DNA from 4 places in the Streptosporangium oxazolinicum genome. Region 3 is predicted to be linked to each of the others. Evidence: riboswitches for the same ligand, from Rfam matches in the RefSeq annotation. Region 3 holds a riboswitch; each other region holds the start of a gene.

What was found. Region 3 has a riboswitch for cyclic di-AMP ahead of ABD817_RS07890 (C40 family peptidase). Riboswitches for the same ligand answer to the same signal wherever they lie in the genome.
Region 1: linked by a shared signal. The riboswitch ahead of ABD817_RS37980 (coiled-coil domain-containing protein) and the one ahead of ABD817_RS07890 (C40 family peptidase) in region 3 are both predicted to bind cyclic di-AMP.
Region 2: linked by a shared signal. The riboswitch ahead of ABD817_RS10760 (hypothetical protein) and the one ahead of ABD817_RS07890 (C40 family peptidase) in region 3 are both predicted to bind cyclic di-AMP.
Region 4: linked by a shared signal. The riboswitch ahead of ABD817_RS12255 (C40 family peptidase) and the one ahead of ABD817_RS07890 (C40 family peptidase) in region 3 are both predicted to bind cyclic di-AMP.

What each region holds. Positions count from the first base shown of each region.
Region 1 covers NZ_BAABAQ010000021.1:66,657-74,166, forward strand. Annotated here, with positions in the region: gene ABD817_RS37950 (VWA domain-containing protein) at 1-172, shown strand, start outside; gene ABD817_RS37955 (DUF6461 domain-containing protein) at 384-1,433, opposite strand; partial or broken gene ABD817_RS37960 (transposase) at 1,916-2,310, shown strand; gene ABD817_RS37965 (SMI1/KNR4 family protein) at 2,656-3,114, shown strand; gene ABD817_RS37970 (DUF4265 domain-containing protein) at 3,131-3,664, shown strand; gene ABD817_RS37975 (hypothetical protein) at 3,852-4,298, shown strand; gene ABD817_RS37980 (coiled-coil domain-containing protein) at 4,524-5,498, opposite strand; cyclic di-AMP (ydaO/yuaA leader) riboswitch at 5,502-5,638, opposite strand; gene galT (galactose-1-phosphate uridylyltransferase) at 5,711-6,790, opposite strand; gene ABD817_RS37990 (DeoR/GlpR family DNA-binding transcription regulator) at 6,787-7,510, opposite strand, start outside.
Region 2 covers NZ_BAABAQ010000003.1:244,840-252,349, reverse strand. Annotated here, with positions in the region: gene ABD817_RS10775 (carbohydrate ABC transporter permease) at 56-997, shown strand; gene ABD817_RS10770 (carbohydrate ABC transporter permease) at 994-1,833, shown strand; gene ABD817_RS10765 (DUF4253 domain-containing protein) at 2,088-2,834, shown strand; cyclic di-AMP (ydaO/yuaA leader) riboswitch at 3,230-3,379, shown strand; gene ABD817_RS10760 (hypothetical protein) at 3,656-4,459, shown strand; gene ABD817_RS10755 (alpha/beta fold hydrolase) at 4,662-5,522, shown strand; gene ABD817_RS10750 (DUF4032 domain-containing protein) at 5,726-6,946, opposite strand; gene ABD817_RS10745 (class II aldolase/adducin family protein) at 6,951-7,510, opposite strand, start outside.
Region 3 covers NZ_BAABAQ010000002.1:650,215-657,724, reverse strand. Annotated here, with positions in the region: gene ABD817_RS07910 (NYN domain-containing protein) at 1-930, shown strand, start outside; gene ABD817_RS07905 (hypothetical protein) at 978-1,610, shown strand; gene ABD817_RS07900 (C40 family peptidase) at 1,881-2,837, shown strand; gene ABD817_RS07895 (phosphoribosyltransferase) at 2,779-3,606, opposite strand; cyclic di-AMP (ydaO/yuaA leader) riboswitch at 4,109-4,267, shown strand; gene ABD817_RS07890 (C40 family peptidase) at 4,350-4,907, shown strand; gene ABD817_RS07885 (gluzincin family metallopeptidase) at 5,158-6,030, shown strand; gene ABD817_RS07880 (M48 family metallopeptidase) at 6,027-7,304, shown strand; gene ABD817_RS07875 (glycosyltransferase family 4 protein) at 7,301-7,510, shown strand, end outside.
Region 4 covers NZ_BAABAQ010000003.1:606,649-614,158, reverse strand. Annotated here, with positions in the region: gene serA (phosphoglycerate dehydrogenase) at 1-550, shown strand, start outside; gene ABD817_RS12255 (C40 family peptidase) at 1,203-1,811, opposite strand; cyclic di-AMP (ydaO/yuaA leader) riboswitch at 1,799-2,032, opposite strand; gene ABD817_RS12250 (3-isopropylmalate dehydrogenase) at 2,173-3,219, shown strand; gene ABD817_RS12245 (branched-chain amino acid aminotransferase) at 3,393-4,487, shown strand; gene ABD817_RS12240 (Uma2 family endonuclease) at 4,630-5,217, opposite strand; gene ABD817_RS12235 (O-methyltransferase) at 5,321-5,974, opposite strand; gene cimA (citramalate synthase) at 6,503-7,510, shown strand, end outside.

The DNA.
Region 1 (7,510 bases), on a different contig from region 3:
CGAGAACGCCGGCCAGCTCCAGAGCGCCCTCGACACCCTTCCGGGCAGCTTCACCGTCATCCACCAACGGGTCGACACGGCCGCCGCCTTCGCCACCGCCGGCGCCCTCCTCATCGCCGCGGCCCTGTCCCTCTCCCTCTGGTGGAACCGCCCCCGGCCCCCGTCCCGCTGACCTCCCCGTCGTCTCGGCGGTCCGGGCCGACCCGTGGCCGTCCGCGTCCGCCGAGGACCTGGACCACACGACCGGATAGCTTGGCATCGACGTCACGGTCTTCTCGTACGACGCGTACCTGGAGGTGGGCATCGTCGTGACCGGGGAGATGGTGCCGGATGTATGGGACTTCACCGACTAAACGCGGGACGCCCTCGCGGAGCTCTGGTACTCAGGGGTCGAGGAAGGTGACGACCCTTCCAAGCGCGTAGTGGCGGTCGATGTCCCCGTTCTCCTCGCTGAGGTAGGTGCCGCCGGACTGGTTGACGACCTGCCGGGCCCGCCAGGACAGGTCCATGTCCGGGTTCACCGCCGTCATCAGCGCCTCGGCGGCGGCCCCCTTCACCATCCATCGGCCGTAGTCGGTGTCGTGGCCCGGCGAGGGGTACCGCTCCCGGGCGCTGTCGGGCGAGGCCTGAAACGCCTCCGACGCCCGTCGCGCGAACTCCGCCCGGAAGACGCCCAGCCGCCCGGCCAGCTCGGCGGAGCACGCGCCGGTCGCGATCAGGCCCAGCGCCTCCTCGACCAGGGGGCCGTCGATGCCCGCCGTGGCCACGGCCATACCGGCCGCGATGCCGATGATTGCCGGCCCCCTCTCGGGCGTGGGGTCGGCGATGACGCGGGCGATGCGGGGATCGACAGCCGCGACGGCCCGCATGCGCCCGTCCACCTGGAGGGCCGGGCGCGCGCCGACGGTCACCGGGTGCAACCAGTGGAGGGCGTGTGGCCGGGCCGTCCAGTCGTCGTCGATAACGACTCCGGACAGGTGCTCCGCCACGGCGAACGCGGTGGCCTTCCAGTCGGCGCGCCAGTCGGCCTCACTCACCGGCAGGCCGTCGAGCCACTCCCGGCCACGAGCGCCGTCGAGATCCAGGGCGTCAAACGACGCGACGACCTCGCCGTCACGGACGTAGCTGACGAAGGTGGCCATGTTGACGGTCCACGCCACCCGGAACACCTCACCCTTGGCCGCGACCTGGCCCAGCAACGTCTCGTTCAGCCCGTGGAACGCGAACGGCTCGACGATCACGGCCCACTCCCCGTGGCGGGCCACCAGGGCCACGCCGGTGGCGTCGTCGGGCAGGTCCTCCGGAGCGATGCCGAACAGGCCGTCGAGGGTCTCCGGTTCCGCCACGAGGGGGTGTCCGCCGAACGCCCGGACCGCCTGGTCGAGATCGCCGGTCCTGATCCACGTGAAGCAGGCGGTCTCGATCTCGATCATGTGAACGCTCCAGGAAGTAGCAGGGGGAGGGTGGTGAACGATCCGCCCTCACCCCGGTCATCTTTCGGGCGGAGGGAATGGGGCCGACGATGTTGGCTCCCAATGATGTCCATCCAGAACGAGAAATTGTCACGGATACGGTGACGCTGGTACAACACGCTCGTCCGCGACCGGGAAGAACAGTTGTCCGAGCCCTTTATGGGGCGGGTTCTCCTGGTGGTCTCGACCGGACGCCTGGTGCGGGGAGCGAACGACGACCATACGTCCGGCTCTCGTGGCGGCGACCGGAGAGCCCTTGACCGCGGCTGGGACCCCTCACAGGCAGGCAGCGCCTTCACCCTCAACCTCACCGAGGATGATCTAAGCGACGCAATGAACGGTCATCCACCCTCTCACAGAATCCCCTTTAGACCCGTTTGGCCGATTTAAAAGACGCCCACTTTAGACCGTGAATCATTTGGTAATCGGTCGTTGGATAAGACGTGGATACATTCCTTCAGCGACTGGTCCCTGACGAGTTGTGGGAGCTGTTTCAACGCGTGGTTCCGTCGGCGCCCACCCGGCCGCAAGGCGGTGGACGGCGGCGCGCAGACGACCGGATGATCCTGGCCGCGATTGTGTACGTGGCCACCACCGGGTGCGCATGGCGGCAGCTCCCGCCAGTTTTCAGCGCCTCCTGGCGGACGGTGAACCGTCGCTTCGCCGAGTGGAGCGCCGCCCGGGTGTGGGCCGAGCTGTATCGGATCATTTTGGACGAGCTGGGCGCACGCGGAGAACTGGACTGGTCGCGATGCGTGATTGACTCGGTCAGTGTACGTGCCATGAAAAGGGGGAACTGACAGGTCCGAATCCTGTCGATCGCGGCAAGGCCGGGTCGACCACTTCGCGTCCCTCGTCGCCATCGCCGCAGCACTCATTTGCTACCGCCGCATGACCAAATGAGTCACGGTCTTAAGAGAGCGGTGCTCCTATGGTCCGGTGTACTGGGTGAGCTGCGGGGACGCTAAGCATCAAGAGAGCCACGACTTGATCATCTCGTATATGTCCCATACCTGGAGGTGCCGGGGAGGGCGGCCCTAGCTCTGTGCTGCACGTGCAGCAGCCACTCGAAACGGCATATTTTCTTTACATGAGCGCCTAGTACGCATGGTCTGAACACTTTCCCGCAAGGCGTCCGGTAACCGATGGGTCTGATCTCTCGGCGATCAGTCCACTCGGCGATCTGTATCCCCCGGCTACCGAGTCAGAGATCCGCCATCTTGAACAGAGGCTAGGCGTGGAGCTGCCGCCGAGCTACCGGCAGTTTCTCCTGTTCGCGGGCGGTTGGGGCAGCGACGATGACTGCTGCCTGCTGCGTGTCAAGGAAGTCGGCTGGCTCCGTGATGTCGATCCCTCGAGGGCCGAGAGCTGGTCAACGCCCAAGAGAGAGAACTCATGGAGCGTGCCCGATGAGCTCTACTTCGTCTATGGACAGGAGCAGGACCCCATCCACATGAGAGGAGAGTATGTACCCGACACCCTTCTGGCCGGTTATTGGGCCGATGGAGTGGCTCTCCTCAACCCCCACGTCAGAACCCCTGAAGACGAGTGGGAGACCTGGTATCTCGCACCTTGGCTACCCGGCGCCAACCGCTACAGGTCCTTCTGGGACCTCGCAGCGCACGAGCTAAGAACCAGCTGACGACGACCGTTCACCGGTGGCCGGGTCCCAGAGCGTGATCGTCCGGCTGCTGGAGTATGGCCGGCACCAACACCTCTCACCCGGGAGACGCGTCATCACCATCATCACGCACGACAATCCGATCGGCCGTGACCTCAGCAACCACATGATCCACGCGGATCTCTCCGAACGCGTGGACGGCTGGCGCGAACAGCTGTGGACCCGTCGGCTGACCTCGGACAGGTTCGAGATCACATGCCTGCCGTTCTTCACCCGCGGCATCTGCCACCGCGACGTCGTGACCGTCGACGATCAGTATCTGGTGGCGGCCGTGGTCGAAAAGTCGGGCCACCGCACTTTGCGGGTCGCCCTGGTCCGGCAGCACCCTTACCGTGACCGGTTCCACGAGCTCCTTCATCGCGAAGTGACGGCTTCCGGTCTGGCTCATGAGTGGCTGCAGGGCACCTACCTCTCCGTCGACCTCCCCCCAGGTGCTGACCCGGATCCCCTGGTAAAGGTCCTCACCGACCCGGAAGAGACAGGTGCGCTCTTCTGGGAGATCGACTCCTGAGATCGCGAATCATTCTGTTAAGAGTTCTCAGGCGTCGGTCATATCCGACAGTGGTCGCCGGGCGGGTATGACCGAGTAATTGCCCTGTTGTGCGCGCCGGGCCAGGATCGCTGGCATGAACGTCTTCTGTGAGTACTACCGGGCTGCGGATCGTGCGGCGGCGGTCATCCAACCGGACCGTTCCCGTGTGATCGACGATCCTGAGTACGGAGTCGCCGGGTTCGACGCCGTGGAGACCAAATGGGTCGACCCTCAGGTGATCCTGGGCCAGCTCGTGGCGTTCATCGGCGATGTCGACTTCTTCCTCGGCCTGGTCGATACGGTGCCCCTGTACCCCTCGTATCCCGATCCGGCCCCGCAGACCGACGAGGAGTGGGACGCCCTGCCCGAGGACTCCCCCTACCTGGGTGGGGCGGTCATCGACGAGTTGCCGGTGAACGCGCGTGACATCCTCGCCGGCGCGGACGACTCATCCCTGCCCGCGGTGGCGGAACGCTGGGCGAAGATCGAGGAGTTCTCTCCCCACTCCTCGGACGACGGGGAATACCTGCTGTCCCTCGTCAAGGATCTTGTCGGGCTGGCCCGCCGTGCGAAGGAGCACGACCAACTGCTCTACTGCTGGATGTTCGTCTGACCGAGGTGGTCACCGAAAGAGTCCGGTGGAGAATCCGTGGCGTCGTAGGTGCTCAATCGCGTCGAACTGGGGGTCCGCATCCACTGTGTGCGGACGCGGATCCGGGCTTCACCCTGCGGACCTACACGCACCGCATGCGCAGGGCGATCGACGGCGCCTGGGGCGGTGCTGCAAATCCTGAGAGGGGCGCCCGGCGGAGAAAGTACAGATCAGCCCCTCGTGGCGCTAGTACATCGAGATGTGCGGATGGTCGAAGTGGTTGGCCGTGACGCCGCCGCGGTTGGACATGAATCTCCAGCCGGAGCCGTGGTTGATGCGCTGGCGCCAGATCACGTACTTCACGCCGAGTTTGGCCTTGTTCTTGATGGCCCAGGCGGAGATCTCGTCGCCCAGCGCGACGTTGGCGGCCGAGGGCATCGTGCCGCCGGTGCTCATCATGAAGTCGCAGGCGCGGCCCAGGGGGTGCTCGCCGCCGTCGTTGGCGGACCGGTAGCAGCCGACCGCGTACGGGAGGCTGAAGCGCCTCATGACGGCGTCGCGCATGATCCGGGTGCGGTCGGTGATGTTGTCGGCGCCGGTGGGGAGCTGTGGGGCCCAGCTGCCGTCGGCGCGGCGGCCGGAACCGGTGGGGGCGAGCCGGTCGAGCTTGTCCTTCATGTCGCGGATCACGTCTTCGGCCTCCTCGCGCTGCGCCTGTACCTCCTTGGCCTCCTCACCGATCTCGTCGGTGAGCCTGGCGGCCGTCTCGGACGCCTTCTTCCTGCGTTCGAGGCTGCTGGCGAAGCCCTCCAGGTGGGCGCTCTGCTGGGCGGTGAGCTGCTCCATCACCGCGGCGGCGCCCATGTCGTCGGAGAACATCAGCGCGGGCAGCCCTCCGCCGCTGCTCTGGTAGCGGAGCTGGACGATGGAGTCGACCTGCCGTTTGGCCTCGACGTAGACCTGTTCGGCCTTCTCCAGGTTCTGCTTGGCGACGCTCTCGGCCTTCTGCGCCTTCTTGAGGGACTCGCGCTTGGCCGCGTAGGTCTCGATCAGCTTGTCGACCTTCTTGCCGAGCCTGGCCAGGTCGGCGCGGAGCTTGGCCTCGGTGGGCTTGGGTTCCGCGCTTCCCGCCGTGGGGGCACCGAGGGTGAACGCGGCGATCGAGCTCAGGCAGAGGACCAGAGCCGCATGCCGACGGAACGTGGGGGACGGGGCCGCCACGAACTCTCCTCTCCTTCCGCCTACCGGGTTAGCTGACGGGTTCGGGCTGGAGGAAGCCCTTCCACCGAAGTGGTTTCACCCCAGGTGCGGTGGTTCCCCGGCTCTCGGGCAAGGTGCCCGGGATTAGGCAAATCAGCATTTACAGCCGATGTGGGAAGGATAGTAGTGGTAAACAGCAGGTCATGCGACCTCAAGACGAGACCAAGCGGTAATCAGTTCGTGACAACAGAGCGCAGGAGATGTGCTGTGTCCTCGGGTGACACGTCGTTCACGAAGGCGCCCATCGCCGACTCCGACCCGGCGAGGTATTTCAGCCTGTCCGGCGCGCGGCGGACGCTGAACAGCTCCAGACGCGCGTACGACAGATCGCGGCCGGTGGAGACCGGCGCCTGGTGCCAGGCGGCGACGTAGGGCATGGGCACGCCGAACAGCCCGTCGAGGCGGCGGAGCACGTCGGTGTAGAGGGGGCCGAACGCCGCGCGCTCCCCGGCGTCCAGCGCGACCAGGTCGGGGACCCGGCGGTGCGGGTAGAGGTGGACCTCCACCGGCCAGCGCGCCGCGGCCGGGACGAAGGCCGTCCAGTGCTCGTTCGAGCCCACCACCCGGACCCCGGCCGCCCGCTCCGCGGCCAGGACGTCGGCGAACAGGTTGCCGCCGGTCCGCTCCCTGTGCCGCTCGGCCGCCCCGAGGGTCAGCCGGGTGCGCGGGGTCACGTAGGGGTACGCGTAGATCTGGCCGTGCGGGTGGGCCAGGGTGATGCCGATCTCCGCCCCCCGGTTCTCGAAGCAGAACACCTGCTCCACGCCGGGCATCGCCGACAACTCCGCCGTACGGTCGGCCCAGGCCTCCATCACCAGCTCGACCCGCTCGGGGGAGAGGCGGGAGAACGAGGAGTCGTGCTCGGAGGTGAAGCAGACCACCTCGCACCTGCCGACCGCTGGGCGGATCTCGCTCAGCCCCCCGATCTCCCGGTGGACGCCCGGCTGCGCGGAGAACGACGGGAACCGGTTCTCGAAGACCACCACGTCGTAGCCGGAGGAGGGCACCTCGGTGAGGTTGCCGGGGGTGGAGGGGCAGAGCGGGCACTCGCCGGCCGGGGGCAGGAAGGTGCGGCCCTGGCGGTGCCCGGCCACCGCGATCCACTCCTCGGTCAGCGGGTCGTAGCGCAGCTCGGAGGCGGCGGGCCGGGGTGGCAGGTCGCGCCGGTCGGCCGCCCCGCGGTCGGCGTCGTCGCGCCGGTCGAAGTAGAAGAGCTCCCGGCCGTCGGCCAGGTGGGTGATCGTACGCTTCATCGGCCGGCGATCTCGCTCTCCTGCCGGGGTTCCGTGATGATCAGCTCGCCCACCGAGGCGGTGAGCTCCTCCCGGGCCTCCTCGGTCAGGCCGGAGTCGGTGACCACGACGTGGGCTTCGGCCAGCTCCGCGATCGTGCTGACGCCGACCGTGCCCCACGTGGTGTGGTCGGCGGGCACCACCAGGCGGTGCGCGGAGGCGACCAGCTCGCGATTGGTCTCTGCCTCGAGCAGGTTGGTGGTGGTGAACCCGGCGCGGGCGCTCATCCCGTGCACGCCGAGGAAGAGGGTGTCGACGTGGAGGCCGCGGATCGCCGAGACCGCGACCGGGCCGACCAGGGCGTCGGAGGGGGTGCGGACCCCGCCGGTCAGCACGACCGTGCGATCGGCCCTGGGGGAGCGGTGGAAGACGTCGGCGATCGGGATCGAGTTGGTGATCACGGTCAGCTCGGGCACGTCGACCAGGTGGTGGGCGAGCGTCCAGGTCGTGGTCCCCGCGGAGAGCGCGATGGCCGTGGCGGGCCGGACGAGCCGGGCGGCGTGCCGGGCGATCGTCTCCTTCTCCTCCGCCCGCGGGCGCGCCGACGTGGCGGCGAAGCCCGGTTCCTCGGCCGCGCCGGGCCCGGCGGCGGTGGCGCCGCCGTGGACCTTCTCCACCAGGCCGCGCTCGGAGAGCACCTCCAGGTCACGCCGGATCGTCATGTCGGACACGCCGAGCTCC
Region 2 (7,510 bases), on a different contig from region 3:
ATCCCGGCAGGCCCGGGGAACCAGTCATGACCTTCGCGGATTCAGGGGCACGGTCATGAGCGCCACCGGCACTACCACGACGGCGGCCCCCGGGATCGGGGGCCGCCGGGCGGCAGCGCGCCCGGGGCGCGGGCTCAGGCCGTGGCTCTACCTGCTGCCCTCCGCGGCCGTGCTGCTGCCGCTCTTCGGCTACCCGATCTACATGCTCGGCCTGCTGTCGGTGTTCGACTACCGGCAGGCCCAGGTCAGCGGGGGAGAGCCGACGAGGTTCGTCGGCTTCGAGAACTACGCGACGCTCCTGGGCGACCAGCGCTTCTGGTCGGTGCTGGCGCAGACCGTGGTGTTCGCCGCGGCCCTGGTGGTCGCGACCCTCGCCGTCGGCGCGAGCCTGGCCGTCGTGCTCACCAGGGCGGGCCGGGTGCCCCGGCTGCTGCTGTCGCTGGCGGCGATGGCCGCCTGGGCCGCGCCCGCCATGACCGGCTCGACGGTCTGGATGTTCCTCTTCGACGCCGACCTGGGCCTGGTCAACCAGGTCCTCGGCATCGAGGGCTACAACTGGTTCTACGACAAATGGGTGACCTTCGGGATCGTCGGCGCCACGGTGGTCTGGCACTCCTTCCCCTTCGTCATGGTGACCCTCTACGCCGGGATCCAGGCCGTCCCGGTCTCCGTCCTGGAGGCGGCCTCCCTGGACGGCGCCTCCGCGTGGAGCTCGTTCTGGCGGATCGTCGTGCCGATGCTGCGACCGCTGATCACGATCGTGGTCATCCAGTCGATCATCTGGGACTTCAAGATCTTCACGCAGATCTACGTGATGACCAACGGCGGCGGGATAGCGGGACAGAACTCGGTGCTCAACGTCTACGCGTACCAGACGGCGTTCGGCTCCTCGGAGTACGGGCTCGGCGCGGCGATCGGCGTCGTCATGACCCTGATCCTGCTCGCGGTCACCCTCTTCTACATCCGCGCCCTCTACCGTACGGGGGAGAGACTGTGAGCGGGTCCCGCACGGCCGCCAACGTCGTGGCGCTGGTCGCCGCGTTCGTCACCCTCTTCCCGATCTACTGGATGGTGCTCTCGGCGCTCAAGCCCACCGGGGAGATCCAGTCGCTGGAGGCGCGCCCGTGGACCCTGGCGCCGACCCTCGACCACTTCCAGCGGGTGCTCGGCGGTGAGAACTTCGGCCGCTACCTCCTCAACAGCCTGGGCGTCGCCCTCGCGGTCGTCGTGCTGTCCGCGCTGGTGGCCTTCCTCGCCGCGGTCGCGGTCACCCGGTTCCACTTCCGGTTCCGTACGACCGTGCTGATCATGTTCCTGGTGGCGCAGATGGTGCCGGTGGAGGCGCTCACCATCCCGCTGTTCTTCCTCGTCCGCGACCTCGGCGCGGTGGTGCCCGGGGTGGGACTCAACACCCTGGGCTCGCTCGTCCTGGTCCACCTGGCGTTCTCACTGCCGTTCGCCATCTGGATGATGCGGGGGTTCGTGGCCGCGGTGCCCGAGACGCTGGAGGAGGCCGCGATGATCGACGGTGCGAGCCGGCCGGTGATCCTGTGGCGGATCGTCTTCCCCCTCGTCGCGCCGGGACTGGTCGCCACGAGCGTCTTCTCGTTCATCACCGCCTGGAACGACTTCATCTTCGCCAGGACCTTCATCATCTCGGCCAGGGACAACCAGACGCTGCCCGCGGCCCTGCTGGTCTTCTTCAAGCCCGACGAGAACGACTGGGGCGGCATCATGGCGGCCTCGACGCTCATGACCATCCCCGTGCTGATCTTCTTCGTCGCCGTCCAGCGCAGGCTGGTCGCCGGGCTGGGCGGGGCGGTGAAGGACTGACACCCGCCCGGCTCCGTTCCTCCCCGTACCGATAATTTTTGCCTGGACCAGGACAGAACTGTCACTCGGGATGGTTGACAGGCCAAAATTGGTCCGTGGTCAGGATCGGATCGGTAGAGATGAGCGATTGGGAGAGTGGGCAACTTCCGCCAGTGCTGGGCCAGCTGTTCGCCGACGGAGCCGACAGAACAGGCGGAGCCGATGGAGCAGGCGGGAGCGAAGGGGGCGGCGGGAGTGCGGGCCGGAGGCTCTCGGTGGAGCTGCCACCGGGAGACGTGGTCTGGCCCGACCCCGGTTACGCTCAGCTCGCGGTCCGTCGCCGTCCGGCGTTCTGGCTCAGCGAGGTGGCGGTCTCCGGCGAGTACTGGGCCCGGTTGAGGGCCCAGCACGGCCAGTCGGGCCTGTGGCCGGTCCTGCTGGAGGACTCCGTCCAGCCCTGGTCGGCCGGTCAGATCGCCCCGGACACCGCCGGTCAGATCGACAACTACCACGCAGCCGCGTTCATGGCCGAGGTGTGGTCCGACTGGATCGCCAGGGCCAACCTCGACCAGCTCGAACTGCTCGACCCCTTCGGGCCCGAGTGCCCCGGCCCGGCCCCGTCGGGGAAACTCGCCGCCGACCCCGGCGTGGTCGCCGACTGGTACGCCGGGCTGGTGGCCGAGCGCAGGACCCCGCTCGGGCTCGTCGCGGTCGAACGCGGGGCCGACGCCCTCGCCGTCATGGGCTGGCAGGGCGCGCTGAACCACAACGAGTGGATGGTCCCGCTCGCGGCCGTCGTGCGGAGCTGGGAGGACAGGTTCGGGGTGCGGGTGGTCGGCATGGGCTTCAACACCCTCGACCTCAGCGTCGCCGCGCCCCCGACGACCTCCGAGCACGCCCTGCACGTCGCCGCCGAACACTGGACGTTCTGCCCCGACAGCATCATCCAGGGGGCTGGGAACCTCATCGACTACGCCGAGCAGATCAAGGGCAGGAACGCCTGGTCGTTCTGGTGGGACTGACCGGCCCGGGTTGACCCGCGCGGGTCTCCGGGGTGCCTGCGGAGAGCGTGGCCTCCGGACTCGCCTCCGTGTGAGTCTCCGGGGCGTCTGCGGGGAGTGCGGCGTCCGGGCTCGTCTCCGGGGCGTTTACCGGGTGTGCCGTGTCTGCGGGGAGCGCGGTGTGCGGATTCCCCCGCGCGGGTCTCCGGGCACGGGTGCCCCGGGATGAATTCCGCGATCGGCGTGGCATTCGTGCTGGTAGGGCGGGCGTTGGCCTGGCGGGGTGATCGATGAGGCTTTCTTGAAGCTTGTAGGTAGATCTTCTGGGGTTTTCATGGTGTTTGCTTTGCTTTGTCCGGTTTGGGCAGTAGTGTCCACTGTTATCGGTTGGCGACCTGCCCTTCACAAGAGGGAGCGGCCGGCCGACGTCGAATCCCGAGGGCCCGCCGGGCCCCGGAGCCGGGGAACCACTTTTCCGGGGTGAATCCGCCGCGAGCGCGCGGCGGTAGGGCAACTCCACCGCCCGAACCCGTCAGCTAACCCGGTAGACGAGATGGAGAGGAGATCCCCTCATGGATCACCGCGTCACCACGTCGGTGCACCCCCTGTCCGCGCCGACCACCTGAACTTTCCCCCCGACCTCGCCGCCGCGCCTGATCGCGGCATCTTCAGGACCGTGCTCCGCGTAGCGATCGGCTGAATCGGCCGATCCGGCTACGCCCCTTTTCCGACGAGCGCGTCCCCGCCGGTGCACCCCTTCGGCGTTCGCATCCGGCCGCCCCGTTCCCTCGTGAAAGAGCCATTTCTCCATGCACCCCTTCTTTGGTCTGCACAAGTTTGGTTTGCACAAGAACAGCCTGAGCAAGCATCTCCCGGGTAACAACGTCCCCCTCAAGCGCGGCCTCGTCGCCGCCACCCTCGTCGGTGCGAGTGTTCTCACCTCCGTCGGCGTCGCCTCGGCGCTTCCGGCCCACGCCCTGGCGGCCCCCACCCGCCTCGCCGCCGACCCCGCGGTCGGCGCGCCGGCCGGCTCCGAGGCCGTCCTCCTCCAGGGGTCGACCACGGCCTCCTACTTCTGGGACGACTCCTCCGGCCGGGCCGGTGACACCGGACTGCCCGCCAGCGGCAAGCCGATGCAGAAGGGCATGATCGCCAGCCCGAGCTGGCCCCTGCTCACCGAGGGCTACATTCTCTACAAGGGCAAGAAGGCGAAGTTCTTCGTCGGCGACCGCGGTCCGGGCAACCCCTCGAACCAGGGCATCATGGTCGACATCGACGCCAAGACCTTCGCCGACCTGACCGGCGGCACGTTCAACTCCAGCACGCTCGGCGTGGACGGCAACGGTGGCATGGGCCACATCGACATCCAGTACGTGGTCACCAAGTGGGGCGACGGCACGGGGATCAAGAACCACCCCGTGGCGTTCTCCACCGGAGCCTGGGGTCGCAGGGACACCAGCCCGGCCAAGCCGCCGACGACCGTCTTCGCCATGGCGAGGCGGCTGGGGATCGGTCTGGGGACCCAGCTGGTGAGCGCCGAGGCGCGGCCGTGGATCGGCAAGCCCAAGGTCATGGTCGAGCCCGCCTCCGCGCACGCCTCGGCCGCCGGTATCCGCGCCGCGGAGCTCGGTGCCGGGAAGAACTGACCTCGCTCTCCGTGGGGAGCGGCCCGAGGAATGACCGATCCGCTCACGTGCGCTCGTGAAGGCCGGGGCGGGTCCGATGAAGGACCGCGGCCCGCTCGCACGGGGCGGTCCTGAGGCACCGGTGGGGACCACCCCGCCGGTGTCGCGTTTCTCCCCAAATGGCATTCTGTCCCGCACAAACAGTACGGATGGTGGGAGTGCCATGACTCTGCGAGCCCCGGCGAACGGCATCGAGATCGCCTACGAGATCTTCGGCTCTCCGGAGGCTCGCCCCCTCCTGCTGATCACGGGCCTCGGCTGCCAGATGATCCAGTGGGACGACAGGTTCTGCGAGCTGCTCGCGGACCGAGGCTACCGCGCGGTGCGCTTCGACAACCGCGACAGCGGAGAGAGCACCCACCTGGACGAGGCGGGGACGCCCGCCCTGGACGGGAGCGGGGAGGTCCCCTACCTGCTGGACGACATGGCCGACGACGCCGCCGGGCTGCTCGACGCGCTCGGCTGGGACACCGCCCACGTGGTCGGCCTCTCGATGGGCGGGATGATCGCGCAGTCACTCGCGATCCGCCACCCGCACCGGGTGCGCAGCCTCACCTCGATTCTGTCCACCCCGAGCCCGCAGGCCGCCCTGCTGACCGATCCGGACGTGCTCATGCCCGCCTTCACGCCCGACCGCGAGAGCGCGGTCCGGCGGGCCCTCGACAACTGCGCCGCCGTCGGCTCGCCCGGCTACCCGTTCGACCGGGAGTGGAACGCCGAGATCGCCGGGGTGGGCTACGACCGGTCGTACGATCCGGCGGGTACGGCGAGGCAGGTGGCCGCGATCATGGCCTCCGGTGACCGCGCGCCCCGGCTCAGGGAACTCGCGATTCCGGCTCTCGTGCTCCACGGGGAGGACGACCCGCTCGTCCCCCTGCCCGCCGGGGTCGCCACGGCCGACGCGATTCCCGGGGCCCGGCTGATGACCTTCCCCGGCATGGGCCACGACCTGCCCGCCGAACTCTGGCCCACCTTCGTCGACGCGATCGACGAGCTCACCACCTCCGCCGACTCGGGACGGTGACCTCCGGCGCGTTCGTCACCGCCCTTCCCGGACGGTGACCTCCGGTACGCTCGCCACCGACCTTCTCCGTACGGTGACCTCCGCCACGCCCGCCGATTTCTCCTCAGATGGGCCCCGGTGCGGTCCGCGCCTCCCGGGGCGCGGACCGCACCGGAGGATCAGACTTCGAGCTTCTCCTCGAAGTTATCCATCCCGAGTGGAAATCAACCGGTTAGGTCATCGGCGATGAGTGCCTTTTCGTCCGGCTTGAAAATAAGAATGTTCTTCACGTAGGAATTCACCGCGGCGGGCAGGCCGACGTCGTTCCCGGCCTCCTCCGACATGTACCAGCGGTGGTCGAGCACCTCGTGGAAGAACTGGGCGGGCTCCAGCTTGCCGCGCATCTCCTGCGGCACGGCCTGCACCGTGGGCTGGAAGACCTCGGCGAGCCAGCGGTGGGCCACGATCGCCTCGTCCTCGTGGCGGAGGCCGTGCGACACGCGGAAGGAGTCGAGGTCGTTGAGGAGGCGCCTGGCCTGGTTCTCCTCCACGTCCAGGCCGGTCAGCCGCAGCAGCCTGCGCTGGTGGTGCCCGGCGTCCACGACCTTGGGCCGGACGATGAGCCGCCCGGTGCCCGCCTTGCGGCGGACCATCATCTCCGCGACGTCGAACCCCAGGGAGTTCAGCCGGCGGATCCGCTGGTCGATCATGTGCCAGTCGACCTCGTCGATGATGTCGTCGGAGGTGAGCTCGCCCCACAGGCGGTGGTAGCGCCGGACGACCGAGTCGGCGATCTGCTCGGGGTCGATGGAGGGGTGCAGCAGCTCGCCCGCCTCCAGGTCGAGCATCTCGCCGAAGATGTTGGTGTGCGCGACGTCGATGTCGTACAGCCGCTGGCCCTCGCTGATCATGGGGTGCAGCTCGCCGGTCTCGGCGTCGACCAGGTAGGCGGCGAAGGAGCCCGCGTCCCGGCGGAACAGGACGTTCGACAGCGAGCAGTCGCCCCAGTAGAAGCCGCTGAGATGCAGCCGTACGAACAGCACGGCCAGGGCGTCGAGGAGCCGGTTGAGCGTCTCCGGCCGGACCGTCCCCGACATGACCGCGCGGTAGGGCAGGGAGAACTGCAGGTGCTGGGTGATGAGCGCCGAGTCGAGCGGCTCGCCGTCCGCGCCGGTCCGCCCGGTGACCACGGCCACCGGCTCGACGGACGGGGTGTCCAACCGGCTCAGGTCCCACAGCAGGCGATACTCACGCTTGGCGTAGTACTCGCTGATCTCCTTGATCGCGTACACCTTGCCCGACAGGCGGGCGAAGCGCACCACGTGCCGGGAGATGCCGCGGGGCAGCGAGACCAGGTGGTGCTCGGGCCACCGCTCCAGCGGGACGTCCCAGGGCAGGCGGATGAGGTCCGGATCGCTCGGGGCGCCGGTGAGCTGGAGGGGCATGGGGTCAGTCCTCGCGGCGGGGGAAGGTGGGCGGGTCGAGGGCGCGCCGGACCACCGCGGCGAGCTGCTCCTCGGTGAGCACCCGGGGCTCGCCGACGCTCCTGGCCCGGACGTAGACCTCGCAGAGCCACTCCAGCAGCCGGGTCGCCTCGAAGGCCCCGTCCAGGTCGTCGCCGATCGTGACCCCGCCGTGGTTGGCCATCAGCGCGGCACGCCTGTCCTTGAGTGCGGCCCTGACGGAGGCGGCGAGCTCGGGGGTGCCGTAGGTGGCGTACTCGGCGACCCTGACGGTCCCGCCGAGCAGCAGGACGTTGTAGTGGATCGGCGGCAGCTCGTTCATGGTCGTGGCGACCACGGTGCCGAAGACGGAGTGGGTGTGCACGACGGCGCCGGCGCCGGTGGTCGTATAGACCGCCAGGTGCATGGGGGTCTCCGACGAGGGCCGCAGGTCGCCCTCGACGAGGTGTCCCTCGATGTCGACGACCGGGCATGCCTCCGGCTCCAGCCGGTCGAGGGCGACGCCGCCGGGTGTCACGGCGACCAGATCGCCCGCGCGAACGCTGA
Region 3 (7,510 bases):
GCCGAGGGCTCCGCGCAGGAGCAGACGGTCTCCCGGCTGCGCGAGCAACTGGTCGCCCAGAAGACCGCGGCCAAGGAGGAGTCCGAGCGGCTGCGCGAGCAGCTCAAGACCTCGCGTTCGGAGGTCTCCGACCTGCGCCGCAGGCTGCACGACGCCCGCGAGCGGACCAAGGCGGCCGAGGCGCGCGCCGCCGCCGCCCAGGAGGTGGCCGAGGAGGCGAGGGCCAGCGCGCTCTCCGCGGGGAGCACGGTGGAGAGCGAGCTGCGCCGCCTGCGCGAGCGGCTGGCCGACGCCGAGCGGCAGCTGGAGTCGACGCGCAGGGCCGCCCGCGAGGGCCGCAGCGTGGAGGACACCAAGGTCCGCATGCTGCTCGACGCCCTCCAGGACGCCGCCGCCGGGCTGCGCAGGGAGCTCGCCCTGCCCTCGGGCATCCACCGTCCCGCCGACTCGGTGGCCTCGGTGGCGCCCGGCAGGCAGGGGGTCCAGGCGGTTCCCGCGCGGGCGCTCGCCGACGACGACCCCGCCCTGCTCGACCAGCTGCTCGCGCTGCCGCAGATCCACCTGATCGTCGACGGCTACAACGTGACCAAGACCGGTTACGGCACGTTCACCCTGGCCGACCAGCGCAGCCGTCTCCTCACCGGTCTCGGCGCGCTCTACGCGCAGACCCGTACCGAGCTGACCTGTGTCTTCGACGGCGCCGAGCTGAACGGGCCGGTCCCGGTGTCGGCGCCCAGGGGGGTACGCGTGCTGTTCAGCGCCCCGAACCAGATCGCCGACGACCTGATCCGCCAGCTGGTCCGCGCCGAGCCCGCGGGGCGCGCGGTCGCGGTGGTCTCCTCGGATCGCGAGGTGGCCGAGTCGGTCCGCAGGATGGGCGCCAGGCCGGTGCCCTCGGTGCTTCTTCTCAGACGTCTGGGGCGCGCGTAAACCTTTCATGGTCGTGAGGCATCGGATCACCCAGGAGGTTTGATTCGATGAAGAAGATCATAACGCTCGCACTCGCCGTCCTGGCCGTGGGAGCGACCGTCACCGCCCCCGCGGCGGCCACGACGGTCGCCATCCCCAAGGGCTTCCTGCTGTACGAGAAGGACGCCGCCAAGAAGGACAACGACCCCGAGACCAACTGGAAGGTCGGCAACTCGGCGAAGGTCAGGCTGGCCGTCGACCCGTGTGACAGGAGCACGCTGGCCGCGACCGGCCGGGTGGCCGCGCGGACGGTGACGTTCACCGGCGTGCCGGACTTCATGAAGGTCGAGCAGGTGATCCTGTACGGCTCGCGGGCCTCGGCCGTCTCGGCCGTCGCCCAGGTGCGCGCCGCCCTGACCAGGTGTAGGGCCAGGACCGACTCGGGCTCCAGCTACCGCTACGCCTCCTTGCGCCTGACCGGGCTCGGCGACGAGGCGCTGAAGGTCTCCGGCCAGGTCTACTACGGGAGGAAGGCCGGGGTGGGCGGTGACCGGAGCGTGCTGGTCAGGAAGGGCAACGCCGTCCTGGTCTATCTCTGGGCGGGGGAGTACGCCAAGCCCGAGAGGAGTGACTGGACCGTCCAGCTGCGCGACGCCAAGAGGATGACCGCCAAGATCTGCGACGTCGCCACCTGCGGGTAGCGCGACCGTAGCGCGACCGGGGTCCGGCCGGACCGCCTCCCACCTTCCGCTTCCCGCGAGTGGGAGTCCGGTCGGGGCCCGGCCAGCTCCTCGTGGCCGGGGCCCGGCCGCGAGGTAAAGCGCTTCACCTGATTTTCACCGGCGAGTAAGGAGCAAACCCGACGAAAAGGTGAGTCGGTCATTACTTTTTCTGTACTATTCGCCGCAGGTCTGGTGCAGTCGGGAGGCGTTGACGTGGCCGTGGCGGGTTTGCCGGTTGGACTGATTCGGATGCCGCTGGCGGCCGGGCTCGCGCTCGCGCTGCTGACATTGCCGGTGAGCGAAGCGTTCGCCGAGCCGAAGCCGACACTCGCCCAGGCCAAGAAGAAGCTGGAGAGGCTCAACGAGCAGGCCGACCAGGTCGTCGAGAAGTACAACCAGGCCTCGGAGAAGTGGAAGCGGGCCAGGAAGAAGTACCAGACGCTGAACGACGACCTGACCCGCCAGAACGAGCAGGTCGCCGGGTTGCGCAAGGAACTCGTCACGATGGCCGTCAGCACGTACCAGGTCGGGGTGATCAACAGCTGGGAAGGCATGATCCAGCAGTCCGACCCCGGTGCCCTGCTGAGCGGCCTGGCCGCCGCCGACCAGCTGTCCACCTCCCGCGCCCAGTCCCTGAGCGCCTTCGACGAGGCCACCAAGGCGCTGCGGACCAGCAGGGACGAGGCGAAGAAGGCCCTCACCGAGGCCGACGAGACGCGTGACGACCTGGCCGGGGAGAAGGCCAAGGCCGACAAGATGGTCAGGGCCCAGACGAAACTCCTGCGCGAGCTCGACGTCTTCAAGACGGGCAACCCCGAGAGCTCCGGGATCCAGTACAACGGCTCCGCCTCGGGCAACGCCCGCGCCGCGCTGCAGTTCGCCTTCGCCCAGGTCGGCAAGCCCTACCAGTACGGCGGCACGGGCCCCGGCGGCTGGGACTGCTCCGGCCTGGTCCAGGGGGCCTGGCGCAGCGGCGGAGTCACCCTTCCCCGGACGACCTGGGAGCAGTGGAGCTGGGGCGCGAGCCGGAAGGTCTCGCTGAGCGAGCTCCAGCCGGGCGACCTCATCTTCAGCGAGGGCCTCGGTCACGTCAGCATGTACGCGGGCAACGGCCAGATCGTGCACGCCCCGCAGACCGGCGACGTCGTCAAGGTCGTCCCGCTATCCGCCTACGGCCGCCGTATCGTCGGAGCCGTCCGCCCCTGACCTCGGCGGGCCGAGGGTCCTCGCCGACCTTGTCGGCGGTGCCGGAAGCCTCGGCGGTGCTGGAGGGCTTCGCGGTGCCGGGAGACTCTGTGACGGTGGAAGGCTTCGCGGTTCCGGAAGACGGGCCCGAGGTGGCGCGGAGAAGATCGCGCACCTCCTCGTCGGTCGTCTGGGTGAAGTCCCGGTAGGACTGCCCGACCGCGAAGAAGTGCGACGGCGTGGTGGCGCAGACGACCTCGTCCACCACGGCGGCGAGGTCCCGGCAGGCGGACTCCGGCGCGGTCGGCACGGCGACGACGGTCCTGGCGGGCCGGAGGCGGCGCAGGGCCTGGAGGGCGGCGCGCATGCTCGCCCCCGTCGCGAGGCCGTCGTCCACCACGATGACGGTCCTGCCCGCGAGGTCCGGCGGCGGGCGCCCCTCACGATAGGCCCGCTCGCGCCGGAGCAACTCCTCCCCCTCGCGCCGGGCGACCCGCCGGACGATCTCCGGTGCGACGCCGAGGCCCCCGACGACGCCCTCGTTGAGGACGGTCACCCCGCCGCTGGAGATCGCCCCCATCGCGAGCTCCTCCCTTCCGGGAGTGCCGAGCTTGCGGACGAGGAAGACGTCGAGGGGGGCGCCCAGGGCCGTGGCGATCTCGTACGCCACCGGCACGCCGCCCCGGGGCAGGCCCAGGACGACGGTGCCGGGCTGCCCGCGGTACCTGTCGAGAAGACCCGCGAGCACTCGGCCCGCGTCGCGTCTGTCGTGGAACAAGCGGTTCGACATGATGACCGCCTCCCTGAGGTACGCGCCTGCCGTACCCTCTTCAAAATTTCTCAAACGGGCATAAAACCCGACATATGGCACCGGCGAATTGAAGATCGCCGAGACGGGTTTCCGGGGGGCGATCCACGGTGCCCGCGCGTGCGCCGGGTCGCGCGGCCCCCTGGCCGATCGCCGGGAACGGTCCATCCCCCCTGATCAACCCCGAATCGCGACAAGTGTGACGAATATTACAAAATCGTGATCTGCAGATCTTTATCTCAAAGATGTGACGAGAGTCATATCTCAATGGCATAAATGGCCATTAAGCAGGGGTAACGAAAAGATCAAGAGGGCTCGTTCGCCCTCCTGACTTGGGGAAAGCTTTGCCGAAAGCCGGAGATCGGGGTAACTTCTGGCGTCGCGACGTGCAAGCCACGCCGTCGCGGCGAATGTCGGTCTTCGGGCCGGTGTCCCTATAGAAATCCAACCGGCCGCCGTGCCCCCACCCGGGGGCAGGGCTCATCACGGCGGCCTGCCGAATCTATGCAGCCAGGAGGCATAGAACCGGGGACCCAAAAGGCCCAGCACAGCGCGGCCAGGGGTGAATCGGCATATTTTGCCGTAGGGCATCTTCCAAGCCCGAATCCGTCAGCTAACCCGGTAGGCATCAGTGGAAGTCCCAAGGAGAAATCCTGTCTACCACCCCGCACAACCCCCGTCTGTCGCGCCTTTTCCGCCTTTCCCTCGGCGGTATCGCCCTCACGTTGACCGCCTCAGCCGGAGCGGTCACCCTCGGGTCCACGGCGGCGCAGGCGACGGCGGACGGTCCCTCCGAGATCCTGGTCAACACCGCGGCCGGTGTCTCGGAGCAGGTCGAAAGCACCACGGAGACCGCCACTCAGGCCACGACCACGGCGAAGGCCAAGGGCAAGGCCAAGCTGAGTAAGGCGGCACTCCAGAAGGTCCGGGCCGGCAAGGCGGTCTCGGCGGCCAAGAAGCAGATCGGCGATCCGTACCGGTGGGGAGCCTCCGGTCCCGGAGCGTTCGACTGCTCGGGGCTCGTCCGATACGCCTGGCGCAAGGCGGGCGTGTCCCTCCCCAGGATCACGCACAGCCAGTACAGGTCGATCAAGAAGAAGGTCTCGTGGAGCAAGTTGAACCCCGGTGACCTGCTGTTCTTCAGCGGCAAGGGCCACGTCGGCATGTACGTCGGCAAGGGCAGGATGGTCCACTCGCCGAGCAGCGGCAAGACGGTTCGCATCGTGAGGCTGGCGGGCTACTACAGGTCCTCCTTCGCCGGAGCGGTACGGCCCGGAGCCTGAGCCCACACCCGGACCCGGAGCTCGCATACGGGCCCGGACCCTGAGCCTGCGTCCGGGCACGGAGCCCGGGGCCCGCGCCTGAGCACGGCGTCCGAAGTACGGCGCCCAAGCACAGGAGCCCGAGCCCACGTCCGGGCACACGCCCGAAGGCATACGCCCGAAGGCACGTGCCCGAGCACGGAAAAGCGGCCCCGGCCCTCCTCACGGAGGGCCGGGGCCGCTTCGTGTCGGTCGAGTACCATCGGCTCGTATGTCCGTCCCGAAAGGGCGCCGCGCCGTGCTCGCCGGGATGCTGGCGCTGATGAGCGCCGCTCCGTTCGCCGGGACGGGCCCCCTCCTGGCCGGAGCCGCCCCGCTCCCGCGCGCCCCCCGCCACCTTCCCCTGTACGACCCCCTGTACGACGCCCCGTACGTCCCCGCGAGCCCGCGCGACCTCCACGGCCTGTGGCCGGGCGCCGCCGTCACCGTCCGGGGTGAACACTCCCTCGTGATCGGTCACGGCGTCCCGGCCGCCGTCCTGCGGGATCTGGCGGCCAGGGCCGACCGGGCCCGCGCGACGATCGCGGAGATCTGGGGGCCGGTCCCCGCGGTGATCCTCTTCCCCGCCACCGACGCCGAGGCCGCGGCGCTCGCCGGGGCCGGGAGCACCCGCGGCCTGGCCGCGATGGCGACCGCGGACCGGGTGATCGTCCTGCCGTCGGGGTACGCCAGGCTCACCGCGACCGGCAGGGACGTGGTGATCACCCACGAGCTCGCCCACGTGGCCACCGGCGCGACCCGGGGCGGCCGGGTGCCGATGTGGCTGTCGGAGGGCTTCGCCGACTACGCGGGCTACCGCGACGCCGGGATCGCGGTGCGCACGGCCGCCGCCGAGCTGGCCGCCGAGGTGCGTTCGGGCGTCCTGCCCGGCAGCCTCCCGGGCCCGGCCGACTTCGCCCCCGGCGCGCCGAGGCTCGCGCAGGCGTACGAGGAGGCGTGGCTCGCCTGCCGGTTCGTCGCGGAGCGCTTCGGGGAGAAGGCGCTGGTGAGGCTCTACGGTAGCGATGTCGGGAGCACACTTGGGCTGCCGGTGGCCGAGTTCACCGAAGCCTGGCGCGACTACCTCAGGAAGGAACTCACGTGACGCTGAGCACGACGGACGCGCCCTCGGGCGTGCGGCCGGCGGGGTGGGCGCTGGCCGGTCTGGGGGTGGCCACGCTGGCGGTCGTGGCGCTCACCACGCCCTGGAGGACGCTGTCCGAGGGGGCTCCGGCCGTCGCCCCCGACCCGGCCCGCGACTTCACCCCCGAGCAGATCGCGAGGGCCGAGACGTTCGACGCGCTGGTCAGCCGCCCCGGCTACCTGTCGCTCGGCCTGACGCTGGTCGTGGCGGGGGTGCTGGTGGCCACCCCGCTGGGCGCACGGCTCGCCGGTCGGCTGCCGGGGCCGTGGTGGCTGCGGGCGCTGCTCGGCGTGCTGGTGCTGTCGGTGGCCGTGGCGATGCTGCGCTGGCCCCTGGGGATGTGGTCGGAGAGCTACCTGCGCGACTTCGGGCTGTCCACCCAGACCTGGCCGGCGTGGTCGGCCGACCGGGCCAAGAGCACCGGTATCGGCGCCGGGCTGACCGCGATCATGGTGGTGGCGGTGATCGGCCTGGCACGGCGCTTCCGGCGCTGGTGGATCCCCGCGGCGGCCGGGGCGTTCGCCCTGACCGTGGCCGCCTCCTTCGCCTACCCGGTGCTCATCGAGCCGGTCTTCAACGACTTCAGGCCGCTGGAGGCCGGTCGGCTCCGCGACGACCTGCTCGCCATGGCCGCCAGGGACGGTGTGCCGGTGGAGAACGTGCTCGTCGCCGACGCCTCCCGGCGGACCACCGCGCTCAACGCGTACGTCTCCGGATTCGGCGCGACCCGCAGGATCGTGGTCTACGACACGTTGCTCCGCGCGCCCGCCGACGAGGTCGAGCTGGTGGTCGCGCACGAGCTGGGCCACGCCAAGGCGGACGACGTGCTGTGGGGCACGCTCGTCGGCGGCCTGGGCGCGGCGTTCGGGGCGTGCCTGCTCTACGTGGTGACCTCGGCGGGGGGTGTGCGGCGCCGGGCGGGGGTCGCCTCGCTCGGCGACCCGGGGGCGGTGGGACTGGTGATGGGGGTGCTGAGCCTGGCCACGGTCCTGTCGGGGCCGGCTCAGAACCTGGTGAGCAGGCATATCGAGGCCCGCGCGGACGTGCACGCGCTGAACCTGACCAGGGACCCGGCGACGTTCGTGGCGATGCAGAAGCGGCTGTCAGTTACTAATATTTCGGATTTATCGCCTGATTTCATTGAGTATGTACTTTATGCATCGCATCCCACGGCACCGCAGCGCATCGCCCTGGCGCGCTCCTGGGCCAGGCTGAACGGCCTCCCGGAACCGTGAACCGCACGCTGGTCGTCACGAACGACTTCCCGCCCCGCGCCGGGGGGATCCAGTCGTTCGTGTACGGTCTCATCGCCCGCCGCCCGCCCGGCTCCGTCGTCGTCTACGCCCCCCGGTGGACCGGCAGCGCGGCCTTCGACCTGCGCCAGCCGTACCCCGTCGTGCGGCACCCCACCTCGCTGATGCTGCCCACTCCCGCCGTGGCC
Region 4 (7,510 bases), on a different contig from region 3:
GCTCGACGTCGAGGTACGCGGCGAGATCGCCTCCCACGACGTCCGCGTGCTGGAGCTGGCCGCGCTCAAGGGTGTCTTCACCGACGTGGTCGAGGACTCGGTCACCTACGTCAACGCCCCGCTGCTGGCCAAGGACCGCGGTGTGTCGGTCGAGCTGATCACCAGCTCCGACAGCCCCGACTGGCGCAACGTCGTGACGGTCCGCGGCGTCCTCGCCGACGGCCGCGCGGTCTCGGTCTCCGGCACCCTGTCCGGGCCGAGGCAGATCACGAAGATCGTCGAGGTCAACGGCTACCAGATGGAGATCGAGCCGACCGACCACCTGTCGTTCTTCACCTACACCGACCGCCCCGGCATCGTCGGCGTGGTCGGCCGCATCCTCGGCGACCACTCGATCAACATCGCCTCGATGCAGGTGGCCCGGGACGCCAAGGGCGGCAAGGCGCTCATCGCGCTCACCGTCGACACCGCCATCCCGGCCGACGTGATCGACCAGATCGGCTCGGAGATCGGCGCCGACAGCGGCCGTTCCGTCGACCTGGCCGACTAGGGTCTGTTTTGTGGATCTTCGCCGTGGCGAGGATCGTCCAGGTGGATGCCCCGCAAGGCGGAGGAGGAGTCCATAACGGAGTTATGGGCGACGACGACAACGCCGCGGGGCGCCGCCTGGGCGACCGCAGTAGGCGGAAAGATCCACAAAACAGACCCTAACCGTCCCGCCCCTGTGGCCGCCGCCCCGGAGACCGGGGCGGCGGCCACAGCTCGTCTCAGCATGTGAGAAGTGTGTACGCCGGGCGAGACGGCGTTCCCGTGGCCAGGTAGCCTGGAGTGAAATGCGCCAGGTTCCTGTCATTCCTACCTGCCGCGGCGGGGCCTGACAGGGGCGGACCGGCGACTCGCCACGGTGTCGTGGCGCCTGCCGGCTCCAAGCCCCTCGTCGGCGGTCCGTGATCCGGACCCGTGACATCAGGCCTGGTCGGAGTCCCGACCGGAGTCTCGACCACCTTCCTTGCTCGCATGCGACCGAGACGAGATTCGCCATGTACGACATGTATCCCTGGAACCGTCCCGACGAGACCGAGGACGAGGCCATCGACGCGCTGCAGACCGCTCTGGACCGCAGGGACAACGGCGGCGCTCCCAGCCGCTGAACCGGTCTCCCTCGCCGCCGGGGTCTCCCGGCGACGGTTCGCCGGCGTGTCTCATCCGCCGGCGACGATCTGGGTCGCGCGCTCGACCCGCTCGCTCAGCTCGACGCCCTGCGGGTCGGGGCGCACCGCGCCGGCGAAGGAGTCGCGGCGCCAGGAGTCGAGTTTCTCTTCCTTGACCACGTCTCCGGTCTGCGGGGCGTGGACCATGTAGCCGGGCTTGGTGATCATGCCGACGTGGCCGAGGCCGCTGAAGAAGACCAGGTCGCCGGCTCTGAGGTCCTTCCAGGCGATCTTCTTGGAGAACGCGTCGTACTGGTCGTAGGTGACGCGGGGGAGTTTGATCCCGGCGGCGCGGTAGGCGCGGAGCATCAGGCCGGAGCAGTCGAAGCCGCCGTGGCCGGTGCCGCCCCAGACGTAGGGCGTTCCGCGCTTGGACATGGCCCAGTCGACGGCCTTCTTCCAGGCGGGCTTGACGGCCGTGGCCTTCAGTGCCTGCTTCAGCGCGGGCGCGTTGAGCGCGGCGGGGCCGGGGGCCGGGGGAGGGGAGGCGGCCAGGGCGGCGGTGGAGGTCGCGAGCACCGCGGCGCCGGCGACGATCATGGAGGCGGAGATGGACAGGACGCGGGGGAGAACTGTGCCGGACAGGATGATTCCTTCCATAAGGCCGGCCGGGTGAGCTGTCGGGCTCGGGCGTGGAGGCCGCCCTACGGCGCGAGAACGCGCTGATTCGCCCCAAGGAATCCGTGTGATGGCGAGCGGGAACGCGCTCCGGGGGAGGAGCGGGGTTCCCGGGGGCCCGGCGGATTCCGGAAAGAGTGGTTCCCCGGCTCCGTGCGGGCCCGATAAGGGGATGGCCCGTACGGATTAGGCAGTGATGTGAATGGGAGGACCATAACGAAACCTCCCGAAACGGTCAATACCGAGCAAAAAAGGACAAAACGATCAGGGGTGCCGCCACGCGGTCACGTCCGAGGAATGAGACCGGTGTTCGATCACCGAGACGGACCGGTAGGGTGCCTGCATGGATTCGCGTAACATTCGCCTGGCGGTCATCCCCGGGGACGGAATCGGCGTCGAGGTCGTCACCGAGGGGCTGAAGGTCCTCGAAGCGGTCGGCACGAAGGTGGAGACCACCGGCTACGACCTCGGTGCCAAGCGCTACCACGAGACCGGCGAGACCCTGCCGGACCAGGTCCTCGACGAGCTGCGCGGATACGACGCGATCCTGCTCGGCGCGGTCGGCGACCCCAGCGTGCCCCCGGGCATCCTGGAGCGCGACCTGCTGCTCAAGCTCCGCTTCCAGCTCGACCACTACGTGAACCTGCGCCCGGTCAAGCTCTTCCCCGGCGTCGAGACACCGCTGGGCAAGGCCCGCCCCGAGGACATCGACATGATCGTCGTCCGCGAGGGCACCGAGGGCCCGTACGCCGGAGCGGGTGGCGTCATGCGCCGGGGCACGCCGCAGGAGATCGCCACCCAGGAGTCGCTGAACACCGCCTACGGTGTCGAGCGCGTCGTGCGCTACGCCTTCGACAAGGCGCTCGGCCGCCCCCGCAGGAAGCTGACGCTGGTCCACAAGACCAACGTGCTCACCTACGCCGGTGATCTCTGGGCCCGCACCTTCGACCGTGTCGGCCTGGAGTATCCCGACGTCCAGACCGACTACTGCCACGTCGACGCGGCCTCGATGTTCTTCGTCAACCAGCCGGAGCGCTTCGACGTGATCGTCACCGACAACCTCTTCGGCGACATCCTCACCGACATCGGCGCGGCGATCGCCGGTGGCATCGGCCTCGCGGCCAGCGGTAACGTCAACCCCGACCGCACCGCGCCGAGCATGTTCGAGCCGGTCCACGGCAGCGCCCCCGACATCGCGGGCCAGGGCAAGGCCGACCCGACCGCCACGATCCTGTCGGTCGCCATGCTCCTCGACCACCTCGGCATGGCCGCCGAGGCCGCCAGGGTCGAGCAGGCCGTCGCCGACGACCTGGCCGAGCGGCCGGCCGGCCGGACCGGCCGGACCACCCGCGAGATCGGCGACGACATCACCGCCCGAGTAGCCGGCTGAGGAAGCCGCCTCCCTCGACCCCGACGCGCCTGGCGGCTCACCCGAGCCGCCAGGCGCGTTTTTGTTTCTCCAGCACTGCCGGTTTTCGGCATGGATGGAGTAGTTTCCCGTTACCCGGTCCGACGCAGAATGGACCAGAGGGTAAGCCAGACACCAAGAGAAGGATCCGTGCGATGACCACCGCTCAGAAGCTCAGCTTCGACGTGCAGCTCTCCGACCACGCTCGCACCGCGGCAGAGCGCGAGCAGGTACTGGCGAGCCCGGGGTTCGGTCAGGTCTTCACCGACCACATGATCTCGATCGACTACACCGAGGGGGAGGGCTGGCACGACGCCGCGCTCGTGCCGTACGGCCCGCTCAGCCTCGACCCCGCGACGTCGGTCTTCCACTACGCGCAGGAGCTTTTCGAGGGACTCAAGGCTTACCGCCAGGAGAACGGCACGATCGTGACCTTCCGGCCGGAGGCCAACGCCGCCCGCTTCAACACCTCCGCGCGGCGGATGGCGATGCCCGAGCTGCCCGAGGGGACGTTCGTCGAGTCGCTGGAGCTGCTCGTCCAGACCGACCGCGAGTGGGTCCCGACCACGCCGGGACACAGCCTCTACCTGCGCCCCTTCATGATCGCCACACAGCCGGCGCTCGGTGTCAACTACCCGTCCAGGACCTACCGGTACATGGTCATCGCCTCTCCGGCCGCGGCCTACTTCGGGGGCGGGAAGGCCGTGACCGTCTGGCTCTCCACCGAGTACACCCGCGCGGCCCCCGGCGGCACCGGTTTCGCCAAGTGCGGCGGCAACTACGCGGCGGCCTTCGTGGCCCAGCGCCAGGCCGTCGAGCAGGGCTGCGACCAGGTGGTCTGGCTCGACGCGGGCGAGCACCGCTACGTCGAGGAGATGGGCGGGATGAACCTCTTCTTCGTCTACGGCGACCGCCTGCTCACCCCGGCGCTCACCGGCACGCTCCTGCCCGGCATCACCCGCGACTCGATCCTCTCCTTCGCCGCCGACCTCGGCCTGCACGCCGAGGAGGGGCGCCTGTCGGTCGAGGAGTGGCAGCGGGGCTGCGAGACGGGCGAGCTCACCGAGGTCTTCGCCTGCGGAACCGCCGCGGTCGTCACCCCGGTCGGCTCGGTCAAGGGCGCCGACCGTGCCTGGACGATCGGCGACGGCACCCAGGGCCCCGTCACCTCGAAGATCCGCGAGGAGCTCGTGGGCATCCAGTACGGGACCCGCCCCGACCCGCACAGCTGGGTCCACAAGATCTGCTAGCCCCGTACGGAGCCTCGTGGAGGCGACCGGGCCTCCCACTGCGCGCAGGCGGCGTCCAAGCGGCGCTGGGCGCGCGGGCGGGGATCCCTCGTGGAGGAGGCGACCCGGCCTCCCACCCGGCCGGGCCTCCTCCCGAACAGACCTACCCCTCGACCAGCTTGCCGGTGTCGATCGTGAGGTTCCAGGGCGCGGGGAGCTCAAGGGGCTTGCCCAGTGACTCGGTGATCTCGTCGGCGTAACCCTCCGGGCCCGGTCGGCTGAGCAGCCTGAACCGGTTCGCGAAGGTGTCGATGACCAGGTAGAGCGGAACTCCCGCGAGCGCGCAGGCCCGAGGCTTGACCACGTGGTCATCGTGGCCGCTGCTCGGGGAGACGACCTCGGCGACCAACAGCGTGGCGTTGGCGTACACGTGGCTGGGATCCCAGAGGGGAGGATTCGGGGGAACGACGATGAGGTCGGGTTCGAAGCGATCCGCCTGCACCTGCAGGAGGAGCCTGGCCTCCGGATAGACGCGCCATCCTTTCTCCATCGCGAACGGTATGAGCTGCGCCATCAGGTGGTACACAACATCGGCGTGGGCGATCGTGGGCATCTCCCTCACCACGATCCGGCCGCTGACGATCTCGATTCGATGCTTCTCGAACCGGTCGACGAGCTCCAGGTAGAGCCGTTCGAGGTCTTCCTGATCGGTGATCTGGTAGGCGGTCGATCTCTCCATGAGCAGTCCCATGAGGTCATCCTTTCCCCCCGAGCGGGTGGGCGCAACGTGTTTGGCATGTCGCTTAAAGTAATCGGAAAGGTTTCCGCTCGCCCGGGATTCGGGAAAGTTCTCGTCAGTGCTTTCGAATCATGGTGAGGCCGTCGGCGATGGGGAGCATGATCGAGGTGACCCGCTCGTCGGCGCTGACCATGTCGTTGAACTCGCGGATGTGCCTGACGGTCTCGTCGTCCCAGGTGGGATCGGCGACGTGGCCCTTCCACAGGGTGTTGTCGACGAGGATCACCCCGCCGGGAGCCAGGCGCGGCATGAGGATCTCGTAGTAGACGAGATAGTTGATCTTGTCGGCGTCGATGAACGCGAGGTCGATGGCCGGGTGCTCGGGAAGCTCGCGCAGACGCTCGGCCGCCGGGCCGATCCTCAGCTCGACGCGGTCGGCGACCCGTGCCCTGTCCCAGTAACTCCGGGCGACCGCCGTCCACTCCTCGCTCACGTCGAAACAGGTGAGCCCGCCGCCGGGAGCGAGCCCGCGGGCGAGGCAGATGGAGGAGTAACCGGTGAAGGTGCCCACCTCCACCGCGTTCCTGACGCCGCCGACCTGGGTGATCATGGTAAGGAAGCGCCCCTGGTCGGGGGTGATCTGCATCGACGCGTTGTCGCCGGTCAGCTCGCGGGTCTCGAGGGCGAGCGCGTCGAGGACGTCGTCGGGCTGGGTGGTGTGCGCGAGCAGATACTGCCCCACGGTGGGGTCGAGATAGGTCGCCTTCATGGAGCCCATTCTCGCCCGTGCCGGCCGGTGGAGGAGGGTGATCCCGGGGCGTGTCCCGATCCCGCCCGGCCCGTGTCCAGGGTCCTGCCCCGGGCCGCGTGTGAGGCTGCTCCGGCCCGTGTCCGGGATCTCGGCGGGCCGTACGCGGGGATCCTGTCCGACCTCGCCCGCGAGGCCCTGCCCCGCCCGTGTCCGGAGTCCCGCCCGGCCTGGACACGGCTCGGACACGGCTCGGATCCGGCCTGGATCCGGCTCGAACTCGGCCCGGATCCAGGCTGGATTCGGCCTGGATCCGGGCCGTTCCGGCATGCCGCGGGTCTCGGATCCTGAGATCGATGTGTCAGATGGTGTCCGCGTGTGGCAGACTCCGAAGCATCATGTTCTACGGTCTGCTCATTATCGGCAGGCGCGCTGGCTGAAAAGGGACACCGCCGGCGCGCAGACCTCTCACGTCCGTGAGGGGTCATTTTTGTTTCCAGAAGCCGAATGAGCGCGCGGCGAATCATCGAACCCGCGAAGGAGAACACCATGGCCGACGATCGCTTCCACGTGTACGACACGACGCTCCGTGACGGCGCCCAGCAGGAGGGGCTCAACCTCACGGTGGTCGACAAGCTGGCCGTCGCGCGTCACCTGGACGCTCTGGGCGTCGGCTTCATCGAGGGCGGCTGGCCCGGTGCCAACCCCAAGGACACGGAGTTCTTCAGGCGCGCTCAAACAGAGCTCGACCTGAAGCACGCGCAGCTCGCCGCGTTCGGCGCGACCCGCCGGGCAGGTATGAAGGCAGCCGACGACCCGTTGGTGGCCGCGCTGCGCGAATCCGGCGCGCCGGTGGTGACCCTCGTGGCGAAGAGTCACGACCGGCACGTGGAACTGGCCCTCCGCACGACCCTCCAGGAGAACCTCGCGATGATCCGCGACACGGTCTCCCACCTTCGTGCGGAGGGCCAGAGGGTCTTCCTCGACGCCGAACACTTCTTCGACGGCTACAAGTCCAACCCGGACTACGCGCTGGAGGTCCTGCGCACCGCCGCCGAGGCGGGGGCCTCGGTGATCGCGCTGTGCGACACCAACGGGGGCATGCTCCCCGACGAGCTGGCCGAGGTCGTGCACGCGGCCGTCGGAACGTCGGCCAGGATCGGCATCCACTGCCACGACGACACCGGCTGCGCGGTCGCCAACTCCCTGGCCGCGGTCAAGGCCGGCGCCACCCACGTGCAGGGCTGCGCCAACGGCTACGGTGAGCGCTCGGGCAACGCCAACCTGTTCACCGTGGTGGCCAACCTGCAGCTCAAGCGGGGATTCGACCTCGTGCCCAAGGAGGCCCTGGCCGACATGACCAGGATCGCCCACGCGATCACCGAGGTCACCAACGTCACCCCCAACTCCCACGCCCCCTACGTGGGCGTCTCCGCCTTCGCGCACAAGGCCGGGCTGCACGCCAGCGCGATCAAGGTCGATCCCAACCTCTACCAGCACATCGACCCCGCCGAGGTCGGCAACGACATGCGCATGCTCGTCTCCGACATGGCCGGA